DNA from 3 places in the Candidatus Pantoea communis genome. Region 1 is predicted to be linked to each of the others. Evidence: riboswitches for the same ligand, from Rfam matches in the RefSeq annotation. Region 1 holds a riboswitch; each other region holds the start of a gene.
The links. A riboswitch is a leader RNA that binds a small molecule or an ion and turns the genes downstream of it on or off. The one in region 1 is predicted to bind thiamine pyrophosphate.
Positions count from the first base shown of each region.

Region 2: linked by a shared signal. The riboswitch ahead of thiM (hydroxyethylthiazole kinase) and the one ahead of thiC (phosphomethylpyrimidine synthase ThiC) in region 1 are both predicted to bind thiamine pyrophosphate.
Region 3: linked by a shared signal. The riboswitch ahead of F3J37_RS06830 (FAD-dependent oxidoreductase) and the one ahead of thiC (phosphomethylpyrimidine synthase ThiC) in region 1 are both predicted to bind thiamine pyrophosphate.

Region 1 is NZ_VWXC01000034.1:19,662-27,293, forward strand. It holds gene F3J37_RS26560 (aminotransferase-like domain-containing protein) at 1-329, shown strand, start outside; gene thiE (thiamine phosphate synthase) at 486-1,133, opposite strand; gene thiC (phosphomethylpyrimidine synthase ThiC) at 1,130-3,055, opposite strand; TPP riboswitch at 3,146-3,246, opposite strand; gene F3J37_RS26575 (Rsd/AlgQ family anti-sigma factor) at 3,503-4,009, opposite strand; gene nudC (NAD(+) diphosphatase) at 4,098-4,871, shown strand; gene hemE (uroporphyrinogen decarboxylase) at 4,911-5,978, shown strand; gene nfi (deoxyribonuclease V) at 5,981-6,649, shown strand; gene F3J37_RS26595 (YjaG family protein) at 6,712-7,302, shown strand; gene hupA (nucleoid-associated protein HU-alpha) at 7,491-7,632, shown strand, end outside.
Region 2 is NZ_VWXC01000023.1:61,513-69,144, reverse strand. It holds gene fbaB (class I fructose-bisphosphate aldolase) at 1-874, opposite strand, end outside; gene thiD (bifunctional hydroxymethylpyrimidine kinase/phosphomethylpyrimidine kinase) at 1,083-1,883, opposite strand; gene thiM (hydroxyethylthiazole kinase) at 1,880-2,665, opposite strand; TPP riboswitch at 2,699-2,794, opposite strand; gene F3J37_RS23395 (hypothetical protein) at 3,119-3,322, shown strand; gene F3J37_RS23390 (LuxR C-terminal-related transcriptional regulator) at 3,319-4,029, opposite strand; gene F3J37_RS23385 (hypothetical protein) at 4,123-5,280, opposite strand; gene F3J37_RS23380 (CS1-pili formation C-terminal domain-containing protein) at 5,353-7,632, opposite strand, start outside.
Region 3 is NZ_VWXC01000003.1:183,387-191,018, forward strand. It holds gene sitC (iron/manganese ABC transporter permease subunit SitC) at 1-346, opposite strand, end outside; gene F3J37_RS06815 (manganese/iron ABC transporter ATP-binding protein) at 330-1,115, opposite strand; gene F3J37_RS06820 (metal ABC transporter substrate-binding protein) at 1,112-1,981, opposite strand; gene F3J37_RS06825 (6,7-dimethyl-8-ribityllumazine synthase) at 2,258-2,695, opposite strand; TPP riboswitch at 2,873-2,992, shown strand; gene F3J37_RS06830 (FAD-dependent oxidoreductase) at 3,108-4,052, shown strand; gene thiS (sulfur carrier protein ThiS) at 4,036-4,233, shown strand; gene F3J37_RS06840 (thiazole synthase) at 4,237-4,995, shown strand; gene F3J37_RS06845 (HesA/MoeB/ThiF family protein) at 5,005-5,970, shown strand; gene F3J37_RS06850 (ABC transporter ATP-binding protein) at 5,967-6,680, shown strand; gene F3J37_RS06855 (ABC transporter permease) at 6,664-7,398, shown strand; gene F3J37_RS06860 (ABC transporter substrate-binding protein) at 7,408-7,632, shown strand, end outside.

The DNA.
Region 1 (7,632 bases):
ACGAGACTTTTAGCTGCTGGGTACGCCACTATTTCCCGTGCGGTATCTGTGTCTCGCGTCCGCAGGGCAGCTTCCTGATGTGGATTGAGTTACCTGAAGCGTTTGATGCGGTTCGGCTTAACACCGAACTTCGCACGTTGAACATTCAGGTCGCCGTCGGATCGCTGTTTTCTGCCTCGGGCAAATATCGTAACTGCTTGCGCCTGAATTATGGGTTGCCCATCAATGAGCATACAGAACAGGCCATCGCCCAACTTGGCGCTGCGGTGGAGCAGGCCATGCATGCCTGTCATATCGAAACGGAACCCGCTTCATCCCTGACTGATTAAAGTGGAAAGGCAGGGCTGGAGAGAGAGGTAGACCAGCCCTGGCCCACTGCCAGCGACAGCGGGCAGGCACACTTTATCCTGACCGGAAAAACACGCTAGCTCGCAGGAAGCGGACTGCGCGTGAGGTTCCAGCCAAATTACCCTGATTGCAGAACGTTACAACGCTTCTGCGGGCTGGGTTCCAGCTTCAACCAGTGCCAGCAGCTCCTGTGTCGCCTGACGCCAGTCTCCCGCCTGAGTAATGGCGCTCACCACGGCAACGCTTCCAACGCCAGTGGCCAAAACTTCAGGTACGCGCGCAAGGGATATACCGCCAATCGCCACAGTCGGTATATCCTGCAACCGTGCCATGTGGCGTTTCAGTTCTACGACGCCCTGAGGTTCCGAAGGCATATCTTTGGTTTGCGTAGGGTAAATGTGTCCCAGTGCAATGTAGGAAGGACGCAGCGCCAGCGCGCGGTCCAACTCGGCATCATCATGAGTCGATAACCCAAGACGCAAACCTGCCTGGCGGATAGCGTCCAGATTAGCCATGTCCAAATCTTCCTGACCAAGATGCACGCCATAGGCGTTATATTTGATCGCTAATCGCCAGTAATCGTTGATAAACAGGCGTGCACGATACTGCTTGCCCAGCGCAATTGCCTCGCGCACTGCGTCTTCTACTTCATGATCCTGGCAATCTTTGATGCGCAACTGGATGGTGCGAACGCCAGCCTCCAGTAAGCGTGCAATCCACTCTACGCTATCAACAACAGGGTACAGCCCCAGTTTCGGGGCCGTGGCTGGAAAGGCATCGGTCATACTTTTTCCTCTTTAAGGGCATCGGCGGCGTGATAAAGCTCGCCACCACGACTGCGGAAGGCATCCGACATCTGCGCCATGCCAATTTCAATGGGCTGGGCTTCTGCCTGCTGGCGAGCAGCATATTCGCGCACTTCCTGGGTAATTTTCATCGAACAGAATTTTGGACCGCACATTGAGCAGAAGTGAGCCACTTTGCCCGATTCCTGCGGCAATGTCTCATCGTGATAAGCGCGTGCCGTATGCGGATCGAGCGCCAGATTGAACTGATCCTCCCAACGGAATTCAAAGCGTGCTTTCGACATGGCGTTATCACGGATCTGTGCGCCAGGATGGCCCTTAGCCAGATCGGCGGCATGCGCGGCGATCTTGTAGGTAATCAGCCCCTGCTTCACATCTTCTTTATTCGGCAAACCGAGGTGCTCTTTCGGTGTGACGTAGCACAGCATGGCGCAGCCAAACCAACCAATCATCGCGGCACCAATGCCGGAGGTAAAATGATCGTACCCGGGGGCGATATCGGTGGTCAGTGGGCCAAGCGTGTAAAACGGCGCTTCGTGACAGTGCTCTAACTGTTCGGTCATGTTGCGGCGGATCATCTGCATTGGCACATGGCCTGGACCTTCAATCATTACCTGCACATCGTATTCCCAGGCAATCCTGGTCAACTTACCTAAGGTATGCAACTCGGCAAACTGGGCTTCATCGTTGGCGTCCTGAATCGATCCCGGACGCAGGCCATCACCGAGTGAGAGCGCGACATCATAGGCAGCGCAGATTTCACAGATCTCGCGGAAATGCAGATAGAGGAAACTCTCTTGATGATGTGACAGGCACCACTTCGCCATGATCGAACCACCACGCGAGACAATACCGGTCAGACGATTAGCCGTCATCGGCACATAGCGCAGCAGCACACCAGCGTGAATAGTGAAGTAATCCACCCCCTGTTCTGCTTGCTCGAGCAGGGTATCGCGGAAAATCTCCCAGTTAAGGTCTTCCGCCACGCCATTCACTTTCTCCAGTGCCTGATAAATGGGCACAGTACCAATCGGCACCGGGCTGTTTCGCAAAATCCACTCGCGCGTTTCATGGATATAGCGGCCTGTGGAGAGGTCCATCACGGTATCCGCCCCCCAGCGTGTTGACCACACCAGTTTCTCCACTTCCTCTTCGATCGATGAGCTCACCGCTGAGTTGCCTATATTGGCGTTCACCTTCACCAGAAAGTTACGGCCAATGATCATCGGCTCTGATTCGGGGTGATTAATATTGGAGGGTATGATAGCGCGGCCGCTGGCAACTTCCTGGCGCACAAATTCGGCGGTGATGTTTTCCGGCAGATTGGCACCAAAACTGTGGCCCGGGTGCTGTTGCAGTAGCACTTCACCACGAATACGTTCGCGGCCCATGTTTTCTCGCACCGCGATGAATTCCATCTCGGGTGTAATCATGCCCTGACGTGCGTAATGCAGCTGTGTGACGCAGCGGCCAGCTTTGGCACGACGCGGCTGCGGTAACTGCTCAAAACGCAGGTGATCCAGCCCTTCATCGGCTAAGCGTTGCTGGGTGTATTGCGAACTCAACTGGTGGATCGCTTCGCTGTCATCGCGTTCAGCGATCCAGTTTTCACGCAATCGGTCTAATCCCCGATGCACATCAATGGTGGCCGCGGGGTCGCCATAAGCACCTGCCGTGTCATATACCGGCACTGGTTCGTTGTGCTCATACTGTGGATTCTCTTTTGTGCCACCGATGTGTGTAGGGCTAAGCTGGATTTCGCGCATCGGCACACGGATATCCGCTCGGCTGCCGGTAATCCAGATACGTTTTGAATTGGGGAAAGCGGTGCCTTGCAGCGAATCGATAAATTCCTGCGCTTGTGCACGTTGTTCACGACGAGAAGTTTTAGCAACAGACATAGCAAATTTCCTGAATTAAGGGGAAGTTGCTTGTCCAGAGTTCGGAAGGAGTAACAGGGACGATGCCGGGCGCCAACACGCATCGCTCAGTGAATGTCTACTCTTGTTCCCTTCGCAGGTACTAACCTGATCAGGTTCCGCGGATCCCGAATAAACGGTCTCAGCCCCTTAGGGCACTCCGACAAGGTTGAATTTTACGATATAAGCTACTTTGCTTGCCATTTCACGCCTGGGCAGTGCTCGTGTCCGTCACGTACTACGTGTACGCTCCGGCCACTGCGCGCTGTCCGAGCGTGAACTGGCTGCGCACGCTACGCTTATATCGCAAAATTTGACTCTAGATTGCTTTAAAGAGACGCATAAAAACGTGAATAGGCCTCAATAAAAAAGCCCATTCAGCATAAGAGGGCTTTTTCGGAATAACAAGTTTTTTACATGGGGCCGAAGTTAAGCGGGGCGAGCCATGCTGCTTTCATTGGCGACCGGTGGGCGCGCCAGCTGGTTATCCCAGGCGAGTTGCACCAGCTTATCTTCCAGCGTGAAGCGCGACTCCAGCACTTCACCCACTTCGGATAACGCCTTCTGGAATTCTACGCAGTTATCGTCGTTGATGGCCTGCTGCAGATGGCTGTCATACAGTTGCATCATGCGATCGGTATTCGCTTCCAGAGCGGGATAGAGTTGGGCTGCCGCAATGAGTGGGCTATCGCCTTCCATCTCACTGATAATGCGTTCATAAATACTGAAATGACCGGTTGAGAGGTAATCAACCAGGCCGTGACAAAACGCATCCAGCGCCTGTTCATCCAGGGCACTGAGCGCCTCTTTGTTTGGCTTGATGCCAATTAATGCGTAATAGCTGACAAGCAACTGTCGGCGCGCGCGCAGCCACGCATCAACGAGTTCATTACCGCCACTTACACGCCTGGCCAGGTCATCTAACTGGGTAAGCATATGGGGCTCCGGGTGAGTTATAGTTATCCATTCCACACTTAACATCAGGATTTCAGCGTGCCATTTGACGCTAAGGACAACGAATAAGATGCAACGTGAGATCTCAAGCGTAGACGCTGGCTGGTGGATTGTCAGCCATGAACAAAAACTTTGGTTACCGCAAGGTGAACTGCCGCATGGCTTATCCGGCGATTTTGGCCTGACTGGAAAAACCGCGATTTTGATTGGCGAATGGCAGGCGGAAAATGTCTGGCTGATACGTGAATCACGACCTGACAATATGGGCTCTGTTCGCCAGCTTATCGACGAAGATGTTGGACTTTTTCAGATGGTTGGGCGTGGAGTTCAACTCGCCGAATTCTACCGCTCACACCGCTGGTGTGGCTACTGCGGCCACGAAATGCACCTCAGTAAACGCGAATTTGCCTGCCTGTGTCACCATTGCCGCGAGCGCTATTACCCGCAGATTGCACCGTGCATCATCGTAGCGATTCGCCGGGGGGAGGAGATTCTGCTGGCCAACCATGCGCGTCATCGCAACAGCATTTACACAGTATTAGCTGGCTTTGTTGAGGTCGGGGAGACGCTGGAGCAGGCCGTCGCGCGTGAAGTGATGGAAGAGAGCAACGTCCGGGTTAAAAATGTCCGCTACGTCACCTCGCAGCCCTGGCCGTTCCCGCATTCATTAATGATGGCGTTTATGGCCGAATATGAGGGCGGTGAGTTGCAGCATGATGGCAAAGAGTTGCTGGATGCCGGCTGGTATCGCTATGACGATTTGCCCTTGTTACCGCCACCGGGCACGGTGGCACGGCGGTTGATTGAAGATACCGTTGCCCTGTGTCGCGCCAGCGCGCCGTGAAAATGCTACACTGGCGGCCTTAGCATGAGAGAGCCCATTATGAGTGAACTGAAGAACGATCGTTATCTGCGTGCCCTGTTACGTCAGCCGGTGGATGTCACCCCTGTATGGATGATGCGACAAGCCGGGCGTTATTTGCCGGAGTACAAAGCCACGCGTGCTGAAGCCGGTGATTTTATGTCGCTGTGTAAGAATGCGGAGCTGGCGTGCGAAGTCACCCTGCAGCCGCTGCGTCGTTATGCGCTGGATGCCGCGATCCTCTTCAGCGATATCCTGACGATTCCTGATGCGATGGGGCTGGGGCTCTATTTCGAAACGGGCGAAGGTCCGCGCTTCTCAAATCCTATTACCTGCCGTGCAGATGTAGACAAACTGCCGATTCCGGATCCAGAAGATGAGCTGGGTTATGTGATGAATGCGGTGCGTACCATTCGCCATAACCTGAAAGGTGAAGTGCCGTTGATCGGCTTCTCCGGCAGCCCGTGGACGCTGGCGACCTACATGGTTGAAGGCGGCAGCAGCAAAGCGTTCACCAAAATTAAAAAGATGATGTATGCCGAGCCGCAAACCCTGCACAAGCTGCTGGATAAGCTGGCTGACAGTGTCATCCATTACCTGAACGCCCAGATCAAAGCCGGTGCACAGTCGATTATGGTCTTCGACACCTGGGGCGGCGTGCTGACCGGCCGCGATTACCGTGAGTTTTCACTCTACTATATGCACAAAATCGTTGATAGCGTGCTGCACGAGAACGAAGGTCGCCGTGTGCCGATTACGCTGTTCACCAAAGGTGGTGGTCAGTGGCTGGAAGCTATCGCAGCGACCGGATGTGATGCGCTGGGACTGGACTGGAGCACCGATATTGCCGATGCGCGTCGTCGCGTGGGTGACAAAGTTGCGTTGCAGGGCAACATGGATCCTTCCATGCTGTATGCGCCTCCGGCACGTATCGAGCAGGAAGTGGCCACTATCCTTGAAGGCTTTGGCACGGGTGAAGGGCATGTCTTCAACCTGGGACATGGCATTCATCAGGATGTGCCGCCAGAGCACGCCGGTGCATTCGTCGAAGCCGTACATCGTCTGTCTCGCCCTTATCATCAGGGTTAAGCATGGATTTAGCCGCGCTGCGGGCTGAACAGTTACAACGCGCTGCTAACGTGGTACGGCAGGATGATTTCGACGTCCTGCCGCCTCGTTTTATCGCCGGTGCGGACGTCGGTTTTGAACAGGAAGGTGACATCACGCGTGCGGCACTGGTGGTATTAGAATATCCCTCATTGCAGCTGGTGGAGCACCGTATAGCACGCCTCGCGACCACCATGCCTTACATCCCGGGTTTCTTATCGTTTCGCGAAGTCCCCGCACTACTGGCAGCCTGGCAGCAGCTGACACACCAACCCGATCTTTTATTCGTTGATGGTCATGGTATTGCCCATCCCCGTCGCCTCGGCGTGGCTGCGCATTTTGGCTCGCTGGTGGATGTTCCAACCATTGGCGTGGCGAAAAAACGGCTCTGCGGGCGTTTTACCGAATTGGATGCTGAACCGGGGAGCCGCCAGCCACTGATGGATAAAGGCGAACAAATTGGCTGGGTGTGGCGCAGTAAAGCGCGCTGCAACCCTTTGTTCGTCTCAACCGGGCATCGTGTCAGTATGGACAGCGCACTGAATTGGGTGGAGAAATGTACCGCGGGCTATCGTTTGCCCGAGCCTACACGCTGGGCCGATGCGGTTGCTTCGGGGCGTCCTGCGTTTCTGCGTTGGCAAAATGCGCGTTAACGCTGTTTGCGCGCGGCTTTTGCGGTACACTGCCGCCAGCTAACCTATTGAGAGTAAGTTTGATGTTACAGAACCCCGTCCATTTGCGTCTGGCGAAGCTGGAAAGCTGGCAGCATATGACCTTTATGGCCTGTCTGTGCGAGCGGATGTTCCCCAATTATTGGGCCTTCTGTCAGCAGACTGAATTCGCCGATCCGCAACTCTATCGTCGCATCCTTGACCTTGTCTGGGAGAGCCTGACGGTTAAAGACGCCAAAATTAACTTCGATAGCCAACTGGAGAAGCTGGAATCCGCGATTCCGAATGGCGATGATTTTGATATCTATGGTGTCCACCCAGCGATCGATGCCTGTGTTGCGTTGAGCGAAGTTGTGCATGCACAACTCAGCGGCGAAACTCTGGAGCACGCAATCGAAGTCAGTCGCACCTCGATTACCACCGTCGCTATCCTTGAAATGACGCAGGCCGGTCGTGAAATGACCGATGAAGAGCTGCGTGAAAATCAGGCGGTGATTGATGAATGGGATCTGCAGTGGGAGATTTTCCGTCTGCTGGCAGACTGCGAAGAACGCGACCTTGAGCTGATTAAGGGGTTACGTTCTGACCTGCGCGAAGCGGGAATCAGTAACATCGGTATACTTTTTCAGCAATAAGGCGATAAAACGTGACTTCAGGCCTGAATTACCGCGCCTGGAGGCTTCACATCAGCCCCCTGTCTGGTCTACATTTGGGGGGCTGAAAATTGTGGCTATCTTTGCGTGCAGGTTGAAGAGTGCCAGAATATGGCTTTTCCCTCGCACTCGTTGCTTAGCAAGCGATAAATACACTTTAAGGATAACTTATGAACAAGACTCAACTGATTGATGTGATCGCAGAGAAAGCTGACCTGTCAAAAACCCAGGCTAAAGCTGCGCTGGAATCTACCCTGGCTGCGATCACTGAGTCTCTGAAAGAAGGTGATGCTGTACAACTGGTTGGTTTTG
Region 2 (7,632 bases), on a different contig from region 1:
CGCCACCGGAGTTGATCAAGCCCGCACGGCCCATATAGCAGTTCGCCAGCTGGTATCGCACCAGATCGATCGGGTTCTCTGTGGTCAGCTTGCTGTAAACGCGCTCGTCGGTATGGCCGAATTTCACCGCCTTGTAGCCGCCGTTGTTCTCGGCCATTTTCTGCTTGACGATATCTGCGCCAATGGTCGCCGCCAGATGGTTGGCCTGGCCGGTCAAATCGGCGCTGGCATGGTAATCCACGCCGTCTTTCTTGAAGCCATCATTACGCAGATAGGCCCACAGTACGGTCACCATACCCAGCTCATGCGCGCGCTCAAAGGCGGCCGAGATCTCTTCAATCTGACGGCGTGACTGCTCAGAACCAAAATAGATGGTCGCGCCTACCGCGATAGCACCCAAATTGAATGCCTGCTCAACGCTGGCGTACAACGTTTGATCGTACTGGGTGGGATAGCTCAGGGTTTCGTTGTGGTTCAGTTTCACCATAAACGGAATGCGGTGTGCATAGCGGCGTGATACCGAGGCCAGCACACCATAGGTAGAGGCGACACAGTTACAGCCGGCTTCAATCGCCAGCTCAACAATGTTCTTCGGATCGAAGTAAGCCGGGTTGGCGGCAAAAGAGGCACCCGCTGAGTGCTCAACGCCCTGATCGACCGGCAAAATCGACAGATAGCCGGTGCCCGCCAGGCGACCAGTGTTATACAGGCTTTGCATATTGCGTAATACGGCAGGAGAACGATTGTTGTCGATCATCACACGATCGACGAAATCCGCGCCCGGTAAATAAAGGCTGTCCGCTGGAATGGTCATGCAGCGATGTTGAAGAAGTGAATCCGCTTCTTTGCCCAATAACTGTACGATGTCCGTCATGTTGGCTCCTGAAATAAATGGCTGGAATGGAACCGGCAATGGCCGATTCGCCCCCAACAGCCTGGACCGAAAAGCGCCAGGCTGGCAAATTGCTGACTCCATTTTTCAGACGGATACGCAGTAAAAAAAATTCTGCCACCTTGCGATGGGCGGCCTTCAGATTGAATCCTGCAACGCAGAGGCACGCCTTAATCGCCGTTCTGCTGCCCTACCACCACTGATGGAAATGGTGCACCGGACCAATGCCCTTGCCGACTTCCAGCGAGTCCGCTTGCAGCAAGGCCCGCTGCAGCCAGGCTTTGGCTTCGGTGACTGTATCCGCCCAGTTATCGTGACGTGGACGCAGTGCCGCTAAAGCGGCGGACAGCGAACAACCGGTGCCGTGGGTATGGCGCGTATTGACGCGCGGTGCGGTAAAGCGCTGACGCCCTGCGCGGGTGATCAGCCAATCCGGGCTTTCGGCATCACTGAGATGTCCGCCTTTCATCAGTACCGCTTCACAACCGAGATCCAGCAGCGCATCGCCCTGCATTAGCATGGTTTTCTCATCCTGCGCCATATCACGTCCCAGTAGCGCAGCCGCTTCCGGCAAATTGGGCGTGATCAACGACACCTGCGGCAGCAGCAGTTCACGCACGCTGGCCACTGCATCGGGCGACAGCAGCGGATCGCCGCTTTTGGCAATCATCACCGTATCCAGCACCACAAACGGCAGGCTGGCGCGTTTCAGCCGCTCGGCCACCACTTCAACAATCGCGGTTTCCGACAGCATGCCGATTTTGGCGGCATCGATACGCACATCGTCCAGCACCGAATCCAATTGCGCCCCAACGAAATCGGGTTCAATGCGATACACCGACTGCACGCCGCAGGTGTTCTGCGCCACCAGCGCGGTAATCACACTGGTGCCATACGCACCCAGCGCGGAGAAGGCTTTGAGATCGGCCTGAATGCCCGCGCCGCCGCTCGGGTCAGTGCCTGCAATGGTTAACGCGTTGATGCGTTTCATACAGCAACCTCCAGCGTCCAGAGGTTATCGAGGAAAGCCGCGACAAAGCTGCCTGGCCCCTGAACAGCACGCGCCGCCTGCTCGCCCGCCAGCGACATCACGCGACATGCCGCCGCCACATGCTGCAAGCGGTCGCCTGGTAAGCTGCTGAAGGCCGCGACCACGGCGGAAAGCGCGCAGCCGGTGCCGACCACGCGCGTCATCAGCGGGCTGCCGCCTGGAATCGCCAGCGTGCGTTTGCCATCAGTGACGTAATCGACTTCGCCGGTGACCGCCACCAGCGTGTGGTAATCCTGTGCCAACTGTTGTGCCGCGCTCAGTGCGGCATCTGCCTGATGCACGCTGTCCACGCCGCTCCCGCCCGCAGCCTGGTGAGCCAGCGCGAGGATTTCCGAGGCGTTGCCACGAATTGCGGCGGGATGCAGGCTCAGCAGCTGCTGGCAGAATTCGGTGCGGAATGAGAGTGCGCCAGCGGCAACCGGATCGAGCGTCCAGGGCGTACCGACTTTAGAAGCGGACTGCACCGCCGCCAGCATCGCATCGCGACGGTCGCGGGTTAAGGTCCCGACGTTGATCAGCAGCGCATCGGCAAAACTCACGAACTGCGCGGCTTCTTCGGCATCGATCACCATCGCGGGAGAGGCTTGCAAAGCCAGCAGCACATTGGCGGTAAAGGTTTGCACCACATCATTGGTCATGCAGTGCACCAGCGGTGCCTGCTGACGTAGCAGCTGCAGGGACTGCGCGAGTTGCGCGGAGGTAAGAAGGTCAGGCTGTGTCATAAAACTCCCAACCGGCGATCAAGAAGGCGAATGCAGTCAGGCATCTGACTTCCCTACGCTGGCATTATCCAGATCAGGTCAGCGGGTGTATCTCAGCCCTGTTGAACAGGGGCACCCCGAGTCATGGCATGGTAAACATGCCGCACACAGGATAAGGGCTGTCCGGGAGGTTGTAAATCGTGGGAAGTGCGACTGGTGAAGAGAATGTGGAAAAATGACATAGCCGCACTTTTCTCATCACGTTCTGCATTGGCAGAAAACCGTGCAGATCAATTTTATTAAGACACTAAATTTGATGAATAAAGCACTTATTAATCTAAACAGGCAAAATCGCGTTAATTAACTCATGCGTTGTAGTTGTTTGATTAATATCAATCTAATGACGTACAGAAAAAGGCCTAATCCCCTTCCGGACATGCACCGCACGATATTCACCCATTTCCGGACGCGAGAATGAAATTCGACTTTTTCAGCTTTATCCCGCACGCACACAAATGGCATAACATTATCGTCAGCCGCAAAGGGGCGGTCGCGCCAACAGGACGCGCGCACTATTCCACGCATATTCAGGCACAGTGCCAACGCTGCGGAGAGCGCATTCATAAAGTTTATTATCGCGATATCAGCGATAAACAGGCGCGCCGCTGGCTGGGTTAAATCTCACTTAAATTTAACTGGAAGATTTCCCGGTTCTGCGTAATACCCAATTTGCGCATCGCAGTACGTTTCTGCGTGCTGACGGTTTTTACGCTGCGATTAACCCGTTGGGCCACCTGAGACACGGTTAAACCGGCGTGAAGGTATTCGATAATAAATTTTTCGCGCGCGGATAGGGGTGAGCCAGCACTAAATTTGGTCACACCTTCAGGCTCATTAGGGATGCTATGCTCTGTACCATTGAACTGCTGAACATGACGTAATCCTGACAAAATATTTTCTGCAGACAGACTTTTACAGAAATAGCTTTTAATTCTCGGTCTTAAGGCCATGCTTAACAGCTGATGACGCCGACTTTCCCCCAACGCCACTAGCGACATCTGAGGATAATCCTGATGTAACTGTTCAACCACCTCTTTAATATCACTTTCGCCCTCAGGCTGGGAGAAATCAAGGATGGCAATATCCGCCTTGACGATGCTGAGCGAAAGCATCAGTTCTGCGGAATTACGACAGCAGTCCAGCACGCTGAATGCCGGGTTATCGTTAATAATGTGCTTCAGCCCATGCAGGTAGAGCGGGTGATCATCCATAATGATGATCTTCTTTTCACTCATGTTTTTCATCTGGTGTGTTGATAAATTTTGTAGTGGCGGTCTGTTATTTTTATATGAACGCCGGTTAAAATTATAAATAGACTTACACATCCCAATTTCAAATTATCGTAACCGTTTAAGGCAGGCATATATAACCAGACCACTCTCAATTCAGCGGTTAGCGGGCACACTGACCCGCCATGTTTATTCCACTTCACTATCAAATATCAGGGTCACCGCCCCTTTCCAGTTTGAACCGGGTGCTTTCACCATTTTCTCGACTTCAGGTCGGTTGACAACGAAATCAAGCTTCGAACGTAAATCCACCACAAACTGGCCGGGCAGATCGATGGTGTGTCCGGCTGCGTCAGTGTTGAGCAGCATATTACGCACGGGCTGACGATTGGAGGTAAAACCTGGGATCGTCATTTTAACATCCAGCGGCACAGTTTCAGCTGTCGCCTGGTTTTTAAGTCCACAACCAGCACCTGCATTATGTTCACATTGCATCCAGATTTTAAATCCGCTGGAGCTGCTGAGGGTAAAGAGTACCTCTTTTGAAAGCTTTTGCGGAATCATTCCGCCGTTAATCCAGGAGCTCCACCCGTTAGGCGGTGAAAGCTGAACGTTTTCACTACCGGATGGGAATTGGTAGAAAAATGCATGTTCCACTGTTGCTTCGATAGTGATTCTAACTTCGTTATCATTATAACTTAACGCATGAAAGTCTATATCCATCTCATCGCCAACAGTGTATACAACCACACCAACATATTTTCCAGCAGGCAAAGATAGGGGTTTAGGAGTAGTTAATATATAAGCAAAACTCAGCTCAAAGATGGTCCCAACTCCAGAGAAATCGCTTCCGTTCTTTAGCCGCTGATAGCAATTTATTTTTGAATCAGGTAATGACCACGCGAAGCTAAACTGAGATCCATTGCCAGAACCAGCTATCCCAGTACATCCCCCAGAGGGAGAATATCCAGTTTGAACATTTCCTGGTACTCCGGCCGTTCTAACAGAGAAAACGCTTAACCGAAAACTTGCCTCAGTTTCAAATCCTGTTTTAGTGTTAATAAGTTTTACTATTCTGGTTGAACCATCAACATCAAAATTCTGGTGATTATTTACTATATTATCTGATAAATTATCAAAATGCTTTTGAGCGCTTAAACCTGGTACTGCAACTGCAAAAATATCGCCCCGACAATTACCAGGGAAGCGCGTACAATACCCCCCTTTTATGGTTGTGTTAGTAAAAGAATTATTTTCAGGTTTAGTTATATCAGGTTCAAACACCGCAGTTATTTTTACATCTGCAGATTGGGATGAGAATACAAAAGCATTTAGCAAAACAAACACCACTATATTGAACCTTCCCATCAGAAATGAAGGAATGTTATTTATTCTTTTGCAGATCATAATTTAAACATCTCAACTTAATTCTTTAGTAATCGTTGCTTTATTTCTAACCAACGTCGTTGCTGAACAAGTAACATTGCCCGCAAATATCAATTCATCGCGTTTTTCAGTTTCCGGGTTAAGGCGAATCTCGCACTGCATACCGGAATGATGTTCAATACTCACCACCGGATTCTTCTCATGAAGCTCCAGGGTAAACATGCCGTCAGATTCGGTGACGGTGCGTCCTGCATGGTTAATCACTTTGGCACCACCCAGCGGCGTACCCTGGTTATCCACCAGGCGTCCCATCACGGTGACAGTCTTCATCACCCGCACTTCATGGCTGCTGACGCCGCCGCGCACATGGTGATAATCGAGATACTGCGGCCAGGCTTTCAGCGCTGGCGCATCCTTACCCGGGAAATCGATCTGCACCGTACCCGGTTTCCAGGCTTTGACCGGAATAAAGTTACGCCCGGCTTTCAACGGCGTAGTACCCGCTTCGTGGTAGGCCATCAAATCCACGCTTTCATCATCGGACACCACATCGACGATCATGCCGCCGCCCTGATGTTGCTGCGCGTCACGGCTGATCACCGCTTTGCCCTGCCCCAGGGCCAGCGTACTACCGACGTTGAGGCCACCGTTTAACTGGCGATCGGCGCTGGAGCGCTGGCCCCAGAAACTGCCATTAGCCAGTGGCGCATCAAACTGGTTGTAACTGCTCAGTCCCGCGCCGTAACGGTCGGCGGTGGCCGTCACGCTGCTCTGTTTCATAAAACTGTTTTCCCACTCCTGATTCAGGGTAGCGGAAGCATACAAATCACGACCGCCCTGGGCATCGGTACGGCTACCAATACTGGCACTGGCGCTGCGCCCCTGGCTACCGAGCGAGAAGCTGGCGGTTAACGCCATCCCCCGGTTACGCGTGTTGCCGTTGTCGCGGTAAGGCCTATCAAACGCCGAAAGCTGTAAGTTCACCGGCGTGCTGCCGATAGCAACACGGGTGTTGTAGCCGGCATCAATACCGACACCATTGTTACTGCTGCGATGCGTCAGACGGGCGTTCACGCCATGGTTGCTGTTCAAACGATAGCTGGATGACAGCGAAGTGCTCTGCTCGGTGCGTGGACGTGAGGAATAACTCAAGCGTCCCAGTGCATCTTCCGGCGTGTACCAGCTGCGGCTGTGGTTCAGCGCCACGTTGCCTTTTTCATGCATCCACATCGCCTGTGAGTCAAAACCGTAACCGGTAACGCTGCTGTGCCACAGGTTGCTATACAGCTGCACCTGCTGGCTGGCCTGCCAGTCCAGAGAAACACCTGCCTGCTTCTCTTTACCCACCTTTTGTACCGCCACCCCGCCCGTCATATTGGGCTTGATCAGATAGTTAAGGCTGGTGCCTGCCGCCATCTCGCCATGCTGCTGGTTACGCTTATTGCTCATCAGCGCCGTTTGTTGACCGGCAAACAGGTTGTAACGCAGACGTTGCTCAGGATTACGCCAGCCTGCGGGTTTATTAACAGTTTCAACGTTACGGCTGGTCTCCTGACCATCCTCCAGAATGCGCACTTCCACTTCATAAATACCGCCCGGTAACGGAGCGGTATCCAGTGCCTGTAAGCCAGGCTGCACCGGCTGCGAGTTAATCAACACGCCATTGCGATAAATCTCGGCAATCCCTTCACGGTTCGCCGTGACCCAAATCGGGTAAAGCGCAGGCGTGTTGCCGTCTTTCATCAGGGTATCGCTGCTGCCCATCATCACACCCGCCAGCGTGGTCACACCGCTGCCGCGCGAATAGGGTTGGCGTAATACGCCCTGACTGTCGGGTGAAAAAAGTCCACCGCGATAAAAAGTGTGCTGGCTCTCGCGCATCAAATAGAGCGAGGTCACCGCATGCTGGGTTTCTGCATCTTTCGCGCCGCTGCGATCCAGCTGATATTGACCAATGGCGCTCCAGTTGCCGATGGCGGCTTCAAGCCCACCCAGCCAACCCATTGCTGCGCTTTGTTGCTGCCCACCGGAAAGATTGAGCTGGTTGGATAACAGCATGCCCGCACTGCTCTGTTCCGGCAGTGCATGCCACAACTGCTGCCCCGCGCTTTCCGGCAATGCGGAAGTGATCAGCGTTAACTGCGCATTGGCAAGGTTGTAATCCGCCGCCACTAAATTCGCCGGGCAACTGCTGTTGCATTGTCCAAGAGCCAGGGGCTGAGAAAACGCCGTTAACCAACGCTGACGCTCAGTTTCCGTCCATTCACTACTGCTGACATCGGTAAAATTCACGATCTGTACGCGCTCATCTTC
Region 3 (7,632 bases), on a different contig from region 1:
CCGATGTCGGATTGAGTGACACCAGAAAGAGCCCGATGCCGAAGAAGGAGGAGAAGATCAGTCCGATGATCGCATCCTCTTTCAGGCGCGTGCGCTGGTTAAGGAATAGCATGCTGCCCGCCGCCAGTCCGCCGGAGAGAAAGGCACCGAGTGAGAAGGGCAACCCCAGCATGTACGCGCCAGCCACACCCGGCACTATCGAATGGGATAGCGCATCACCAATCAGCGACCAGCCTTTCAGCATCAGAAAGCAGGAGAGAAACGCGCAAATCGCCCCGACCAGCGCGGCGATCCACATCGCATTCAGCATGTATTGATAGCCGAAGGGTTCAATAATCCACGACATGATCCGCCCCCGGTCGTGCGGCTATCTTCTGCAACAGTGCGGCATTACGCTGCTGCACCTCACCATCAAAGGTGCGCGCCAGGTTGGCAGCGGTGAAAGTGTCATGCAATAAGCCGCTAGCCAGCACGGTGTTTTTGACCAGCACACAGCGGTCGCAGTAATCGGGGATGGTGTTGAGATCGTGCGTGGAGACCAGCATAGTGCGGCCTTCATCGCGCAGCTCCTGCAACAGGGTGATGATCGCCGCCTCGGTTTTGACATCGACGCCGGTGAAGGGCTCATCCAGCAGGATAATTTGACCACTCTGAGCCAGCGCACGTGCGAGGAAGACGCGTTTTTTCTGCCCGCCGGAGAGTTCACCAATCTGACGATGGCGGTAATCACTCATCCCGACGCGTGCTAGCGCCTCATCCACGCTGCGTTTGTCCTCCGCACGCGGGATACGCAGCATGTTCATATAGCCGTAACGGCCCATCATCACCACATCTTCCACCAGCACCGGGAAGCTCCAGTCCACCTCTTCGGATTGCGGCACATAGGAGACGATATTGTGTTTTAGCGCACGCTTCGCGGGCATCTCTGCCAGCGTGACCTGACCCGTCGAAAGCGGCACGAAGCCCATAATGGCCTTAAACAGTGTGGATTTCCCGGAGCCGTTGACGCCCACCAGCGCGGCGATGCTGCCCGCTGGCACGGAGAAAGATGCCTGACGCAGCGCAGTGTGACCGTTGCGGTAGGTGACGCTAACATCCTGCACGTTTAGGGTCATTTTTGGCTCCCGGCGGTGATGCCTTTGGCTACGGTATCGGTGGTCACGCGCAGCAGATCAAGGTAGGTCGGAACCGGCCCGTCACTGTTGCTGAGAGAGTCAACATAGAGCACGCCGCCGTAGTGAATACCCGCTTCACGCGCGACCTGTTGGGCCGGTTTGGCGGAGATGGTGCTTTCGCTGAAGATAGTCGGGATGTGGTTGGCTCTCACCGCATCAATCACTTTGCGCACCTGTTGCGGTGTGCCTTGCTGATCGGCATTGATCGGCCAGAGATAACGTTCTTTCAGACCCAAATCACGTGCCAGATAGGAAAAAGCGCCCTCACTGGTCACCAGCCAGCGCTGGTTTTCCGGCAGTTTTTCAATCTCCGCGCGCATCGGCGCCAGGGTTTGCTGGATTTGCGTTTTATAGCGATCCGCATTGGCCTGATAAACGGCGGCATTGGCAGGATCGTATTTTTGCAGTGCTTTACGGATGTTATCGACGTAAATCAGCACATTGTCTGGTGACATCCAGGCATGTGGGTTGGGTTTGCCGTTGTAGGGTCCCTCGGTGATACCTAAGGGTTCAATGCCCTCGGTCACTGTGACTTGCGGCACGCCTTTCAGGCGCTGATAGAAGCGGCTAAACCACAGTTCCAGATTAAAACCGTTTACCAGGATTAAATCGGCACCCTGCGCGCGACGAATATCGCCGGGGGTTGGTTGGTATTCATGGATCTCCGCACCGGGCTTGGTGATGGATGTCACTTCGGCGGCATCACCTGCGACGTTCTTTGCCATGTCTGCGATCACCGTGAAAGTAGTGACCACTTTGAGTTTGTCGGCAGCAAACGCCGAAGTGCTCATCGCGAGCGTAAGCATCACAACCGATACAACGTGCCTGATCAACATAGTCATCCTCTGAGAAGTATAGCCTGTGCTATACATTATAGTGAATGCTATGAATGTGAAGTGTTTTTGTACACCTTTTGCTGTTTACGACAAAAATTTACGTAAGTTGAAGTAGCAGAGGAGAGTAATGAAAGTGGCTTATGCGATTTTCGAAATAACGTAGAACATATTGTTCTTAAGGGCAGGGAGGTATTATTGAGAGCAAGAACACTTCACCGCGAATAATGAAGTGTTCCTGAGAGGGAATTAATCGATCGACAAATTATGAATCGCCAGCGCAGCACGCGCGGCCTCTTTGCCTTTCTTAATAAAGTGTTCGGTATAGAAGTTTTCCAGCACATCGACCGGCTGGAAATTGTGCGGCGTCAGTGAGACAGAGAACACTGGCACATTGGTGGTCAGCTGAACGTTCATCAGGCCATCAACCACGGCTGCAGCAACGAAATCGTGACGATAGATACCGCCATCCACCACCAGCGCAGCCGCTACGATCGCGTCGTATTTGCCGGTTTCCGCTAAGCGTTTTGCCAGCAGCGGCATTTCAAATGCGCCCGGCACTTCCAGCACTTTTAATTCCGCTTCAACGTTCTGTGCTTTTAATTCTTGCTCAAAACCCACCAAAGCATTGTGCACAATCTCTTTGTGCCAACCGGCTTTAATAAAGGCAATTCTAATATTTTTCATAATGAGTCCAACATCACCTGTAATTTCTTTGCGCTTGAAAAGTAGCAATAATGCCTTTGTATACCATATGTTACGTTTTCGATCCAGAACGTGCAGGTAGCGATAAATGCCATGCGATGACGTGATGGCTATCTGCGGCAATCCGTGCTTGACGGCGACCTGCGCCTGCAATACAAATAGACGCGTCGGGGGAGTCTCGCCAAAGAGACTGAGAGGCTAAAAGCGCAATGCGCGGCTTAGCGACCCTTTGAACCTGACCCAGTTGATACTGGCGTAGGAAGACTGACAGCACCGCTCCGGTGTTGTCTGGCGCAGAGGATCGCTCGCGCCCTTTCCCTCCTCCTGTATCTGCGGGTCTCAGTCAACACTGAGAGGCCGATGTGAATTCCCTTTATATCCCGGATAACCTGCTGTGAGCCGCTGGACGGTTTTAGGCTGCGGCGTGGCAGGCCTGTGCGTGGCAACGCTGCTGGCTGAATGCGGCGAAGAGGTCGACGTCATTGGCGACGACTCCCGCCAGCCCGCGTCGTGGTTTGCTGGCGGCATGCTTGCACCCTGGTGCGAATCCGAAAGTGCACCGCAGGAAGTGATCTCTCTTGGGCAGCATGCTGCGGCCTGGTGGCAACAGCGTGTCAGCAGCGTGGCACATCAGGGAACGCTGGTGGTGGCGCCACCGCGCGATAGCCAGGAACTGACTCGCTTCGCACGCATGACCGAACAGCACCAATGGGTCGATCCCGGTGAGCTTGAACCTCTGCTGGCCGGGCGTTTTGCGCGCGGGCTGTTTTTTGCCGAGGAGGCGCATCTCGACCCGCGTCTGGCTCTCACCGAAATGCGCGAAAAGCTGTTACAGCGCGGCGTGCGTTTTGATGCACAACACCCTTCGGGTCGGGTGATTGATTGTCGTGGCATGCATGCCAAATCCGACCTTCCGCGTCTGCGTTCGGTGCGTGGCGAGATGGTGATTCTGCACAGCGAAGAGGTGCAGTTCTCGCGTCCGATTCGTCTGTTGCATCCGCGCTTTCCGTGCTATCTGGTGCCGCGCCGTAACGGCCATTTCATGCTCGGTGCCACGATGGTGGAAAGCGACGATGCCAGCCCCATTAGCGCACGCGCCATGATGGAACTGCTCAGCGCGGCCTACGCGATTCATCCTGCTCTGGCGGAAGCTCGCGTGGTGGAAAGCGGCAGCGGGCTACGCCCAGCGTATCCGGCCAATCTGCCAGAAATCCATTATCAAAACGACACTTTTTATCTTAACGGCATGTATCGCCACGGTTTTCTGCTGGCGCCAATGATGGCAGAACAGCTGATGCAGCGCCTTTTCGGGGAACAATCCTATGAATATTCAGCTTAACGGCCGGGCGATCCGCACTGAGGCCAGCACGCTCAGCGAATTGCTGATCGAGCAGCAAATTGATGCCGCCTGCGTTGCCAGCGCTTTCAACGGCAACTTTGTGCCTAAAAGTCAGTACAGCAACCAGCTGCTGGAAGAGGGCTGCCAGTTGGAAGTCTTATCGCCGATGCAGGGAGGTTGAAACATGTTTTACGATTTCGATCCCCAGTCACGTTTTCTGCTTGGCACCGCGGGCTATCCGTCACCGGCGATTCTGCAACAGGCGATTGCCGCCTCCGGCACGGAAATCATCACCGTGAGTTTGCGTCGTGAAGGCGCGGCGGGTGCGGCTTTTCGCGAGCTGCTAACCGGGCTGGACATTCGCGTGCTGCCCAATACCGCAGGCTGCCACACGGTGAAAGAGGCGGTGACCACCGCGCAGATGGCGCGCGAGCTGTTTAATACCTCGTGGATCAAACTGGAGGTAATTGGTCATGCCGACACGCTCCAACCCGATCCTTTTGCGCTGGTTGAAGCGGCACGCATCCTGTGTGCGGACGGTTTTCAGGTCTTCCCGTACACCACCGAAGATTTGATCGTCGGTGAGAAGCTGCTGGAAGCCGGTTGTGAACTGCTGATGCCGTGGGGCGCGCCGATCGGTTCCGGGCAGGGCCTGCGCAACATTGAAGGATTACGCGCGATGCGGGCATGGTTCAGCGACATCCCGTTGATAATTGATGCAGGCATCGGTGCGCCATCACAGGCCGCACAGGCGATGGAGATGGGCTTCGATGGCATCCTGCTCAATACCGCGGTGGCGAAAGCCGGCGATCCGGTTGGCATGGCGAACGGTTTCCGGCTGGCGATTGAAGCGGGACAGGCCGCACGCAGTGCTGGTTTGATGGAGAAGCGCGATATGGCGGCAGCTTCAACACCGATCTTCGGTCTGGCGAGTTTGAGTTAAGGAGCCACCATGGATCGCTATCAACGGCAGATGATGCTGCCGGAAATCGGTGTCGAAGGTCAGCAAAAGCTGGCGGATGCGCGCGTCCTGGTGGTGGGGGCAGGCGGGTTGGGCGCTACATTACTGCCGCAGCTGGTTGGCGCAGGCGTCGGTTTTATCCGCCTGTGTGACGACGATGAAGTGGCCTTACACAATCTTCATCGCCAGACGCTGTTTACGATGCAGGACCTCGGTCACAGCAAGGCAGCACGTGCGCAACAGGCGCTGTTGCAACGTAATCCCGAGGTGCAGATAGAGGTGGTGCCACGGGCTATCGGCGCCAGCGATCTGCCGCACCTCCTCACGGATATCGATCTGGTGATTGATGCCGCTGATAACTTCGCGGTGACCTATCAACTCTCCGACGCCTGTCTGGCAACGCAGATTCCTTTGATCAGTGCATCAGTATTAGGCCGTCAGGGCTATGTCGGCGGCTTTTGCGGCAGCGCGCCGAGCTATCGGGCACTGTTTCCACGCTTACCCGCCTCCGCAGCCAACTGCAACACCGCAGGCGTGATGGGACCGGCAGTGGCGACTTTGGGTGCAATGCAGGCTCAGATGGCACTCAGCGTGCTGTTGGATCTGCAACCTTCACCCCTCGGCAGTGTGATCAACTGTGACTTCATCAACTGGCATATGCGCGCATTTCGTTTTGACGGCGCGGAAGAGCCAGAAAACAGCGTGCCCTTTATCGATGAGCAACTGCTGACGAAAGATGATTGCATTGTCGAGTTGCGCGCGGTGGAAGAAGCGCCTGTCAGCGTAGCGAACATCGTCGAACGCGTTCTGCCGCAGGCGATAGCCGATTGGCAGCCGCCACAGGACCGGCGCATTGTGCTGGTGTGTGCCAGCGGCATTCGCGCGGCGCAGGCGGCCTCGGTGTTGGAAGCGCGAGGGTTTACCCGTCTGGCAATGTTGGCGGCAAAGCGACCATGAATCCGATCTGTTTTAACGACATCACCTTTAGCTGGGGCGAACAGGTACTGTGCCAGCAACTCAATCTGCAACTGCGCGGCGGTAAAACCACGGTGCTATTAGGGCGAAGCGGCATTGGGAAAAGCACCTTATTGCGGCTGGTGGCGGGTTTGCTGCAGCCGCAGCAGGGCGATATCAGCGGGTTGCCGGGCAAAGTGGCATGGATGGGGCAACAGGATCTGTTGTATCCCTGGCTGACGGTGCTGGAAAACTTGATGCTTTCCGCTCGGCTCAACGGTGAAAAACCGGACCGGGTGCGTGCGTTGGCGCTGCTTGAGCAGGTGAAGCTGAGTGAAGTGGCGCAAGCCTCACCGGATAAGCTTTCAGGCGGGATGCGGCAGCGTGTCGCACTGGCGCGTACACTGTATGCCCAACGCGAAGTGGTGCTGATGGACGAGCCCTTCGCCACGCTGGATGTGATGACCAAACTCAGTCTGCAAACCCTGACTGCCACGCTGCTCAAGGGCAAAACGGTGCTGCTGGTTACGCACGATCCGCTCGAAGCCTGCCGTATGGCCGATGACATCGTGCTGTTGCATGGCCAGCCGTTAGCGGTTGAAAGCTGGCCGGTGCCTGCGGGTGATGCTCCCCGATCCCTTGATGATCCTCGCCTGCTACAGGCGCAGGGCGAACTCTTTTCCCGACTGAATCAAGATGAAAAAACTGTTTAGCGCGATCTATCTGATCGCGGTGCTGCTGTGTGGCTGGCTGCTGGCGCGGCACCATGGCGTGCCGGACTTTTTGCTGCCTTCGCCACTGGCGGTGTTGGAGGCATTATGGCTGCATCGCCAGCTGCTGGCGCATCACGCGTTGTTTACCCTGGCAGAGATTGTGCTGGCGTTGCTGCTGGGCGTTGGGACGGGCGTGACGCTGGCGGTCCTGATGGCAGGCAGCCAAACGCTGCGTCGCGTGCTGTTTCCGCTCGTGACCGCCAGCCAGGCGATTCCGGTGTTTGCGCTGGCGCCACTGCTGGTGTTGTGGCTGGGATTTGGCATCGCCTCCAAGGTGGTAGTCGCGGCGTTAATCGTTTTCTTCCCGCTGTGTCTGTCGCTATTTGATGGCCTGTGCCGTACGCCCTCCGGCTGGCTGGAACTGGCGGGCACGCTGAATCCTTCACGTGCGCGGATTTTCTGGCACGTGCGCTGGCCCGCAGCGCTCCCGCAGTTCTTTTCCGGTTTGCAGATGGCGGTGGTGCTGGCCCCGATTGGGGTGGTGATTGGCGAATGGGTCGGTGCCAGCGAAGGGCTGGGCTATCTGATGATGCAATCCAACGCCCGGCTGGAAACGGCCACCAGCTTTGCTGCTTTGTTGCTGTTATTGATGCTGGCGCTGCTGCTCTCCGGCGGCGTCGCGATGCTGCGTAAAAAATTCCTCTGGCACTCAACATAAGGACGTCCCTTGAACACCCTACGTACCGCGATTACCGCTTTGCTGCTGCTGGCAACCACCAGCGCACATGCTGAACAAAAAGTTCGCCTGCTGCTCGACTGGTTTGTGAACCCTAACCATGCAGCCATTTTTGCCGCGCAGTACAGCGGCGCTTTCAAGAAGGAAGGGCTGGATGTCGAGATGATCGCCCCGGCTGATTCGGCGTCGGTGCCGCTGCTGCTGGCGGCAGGCAAG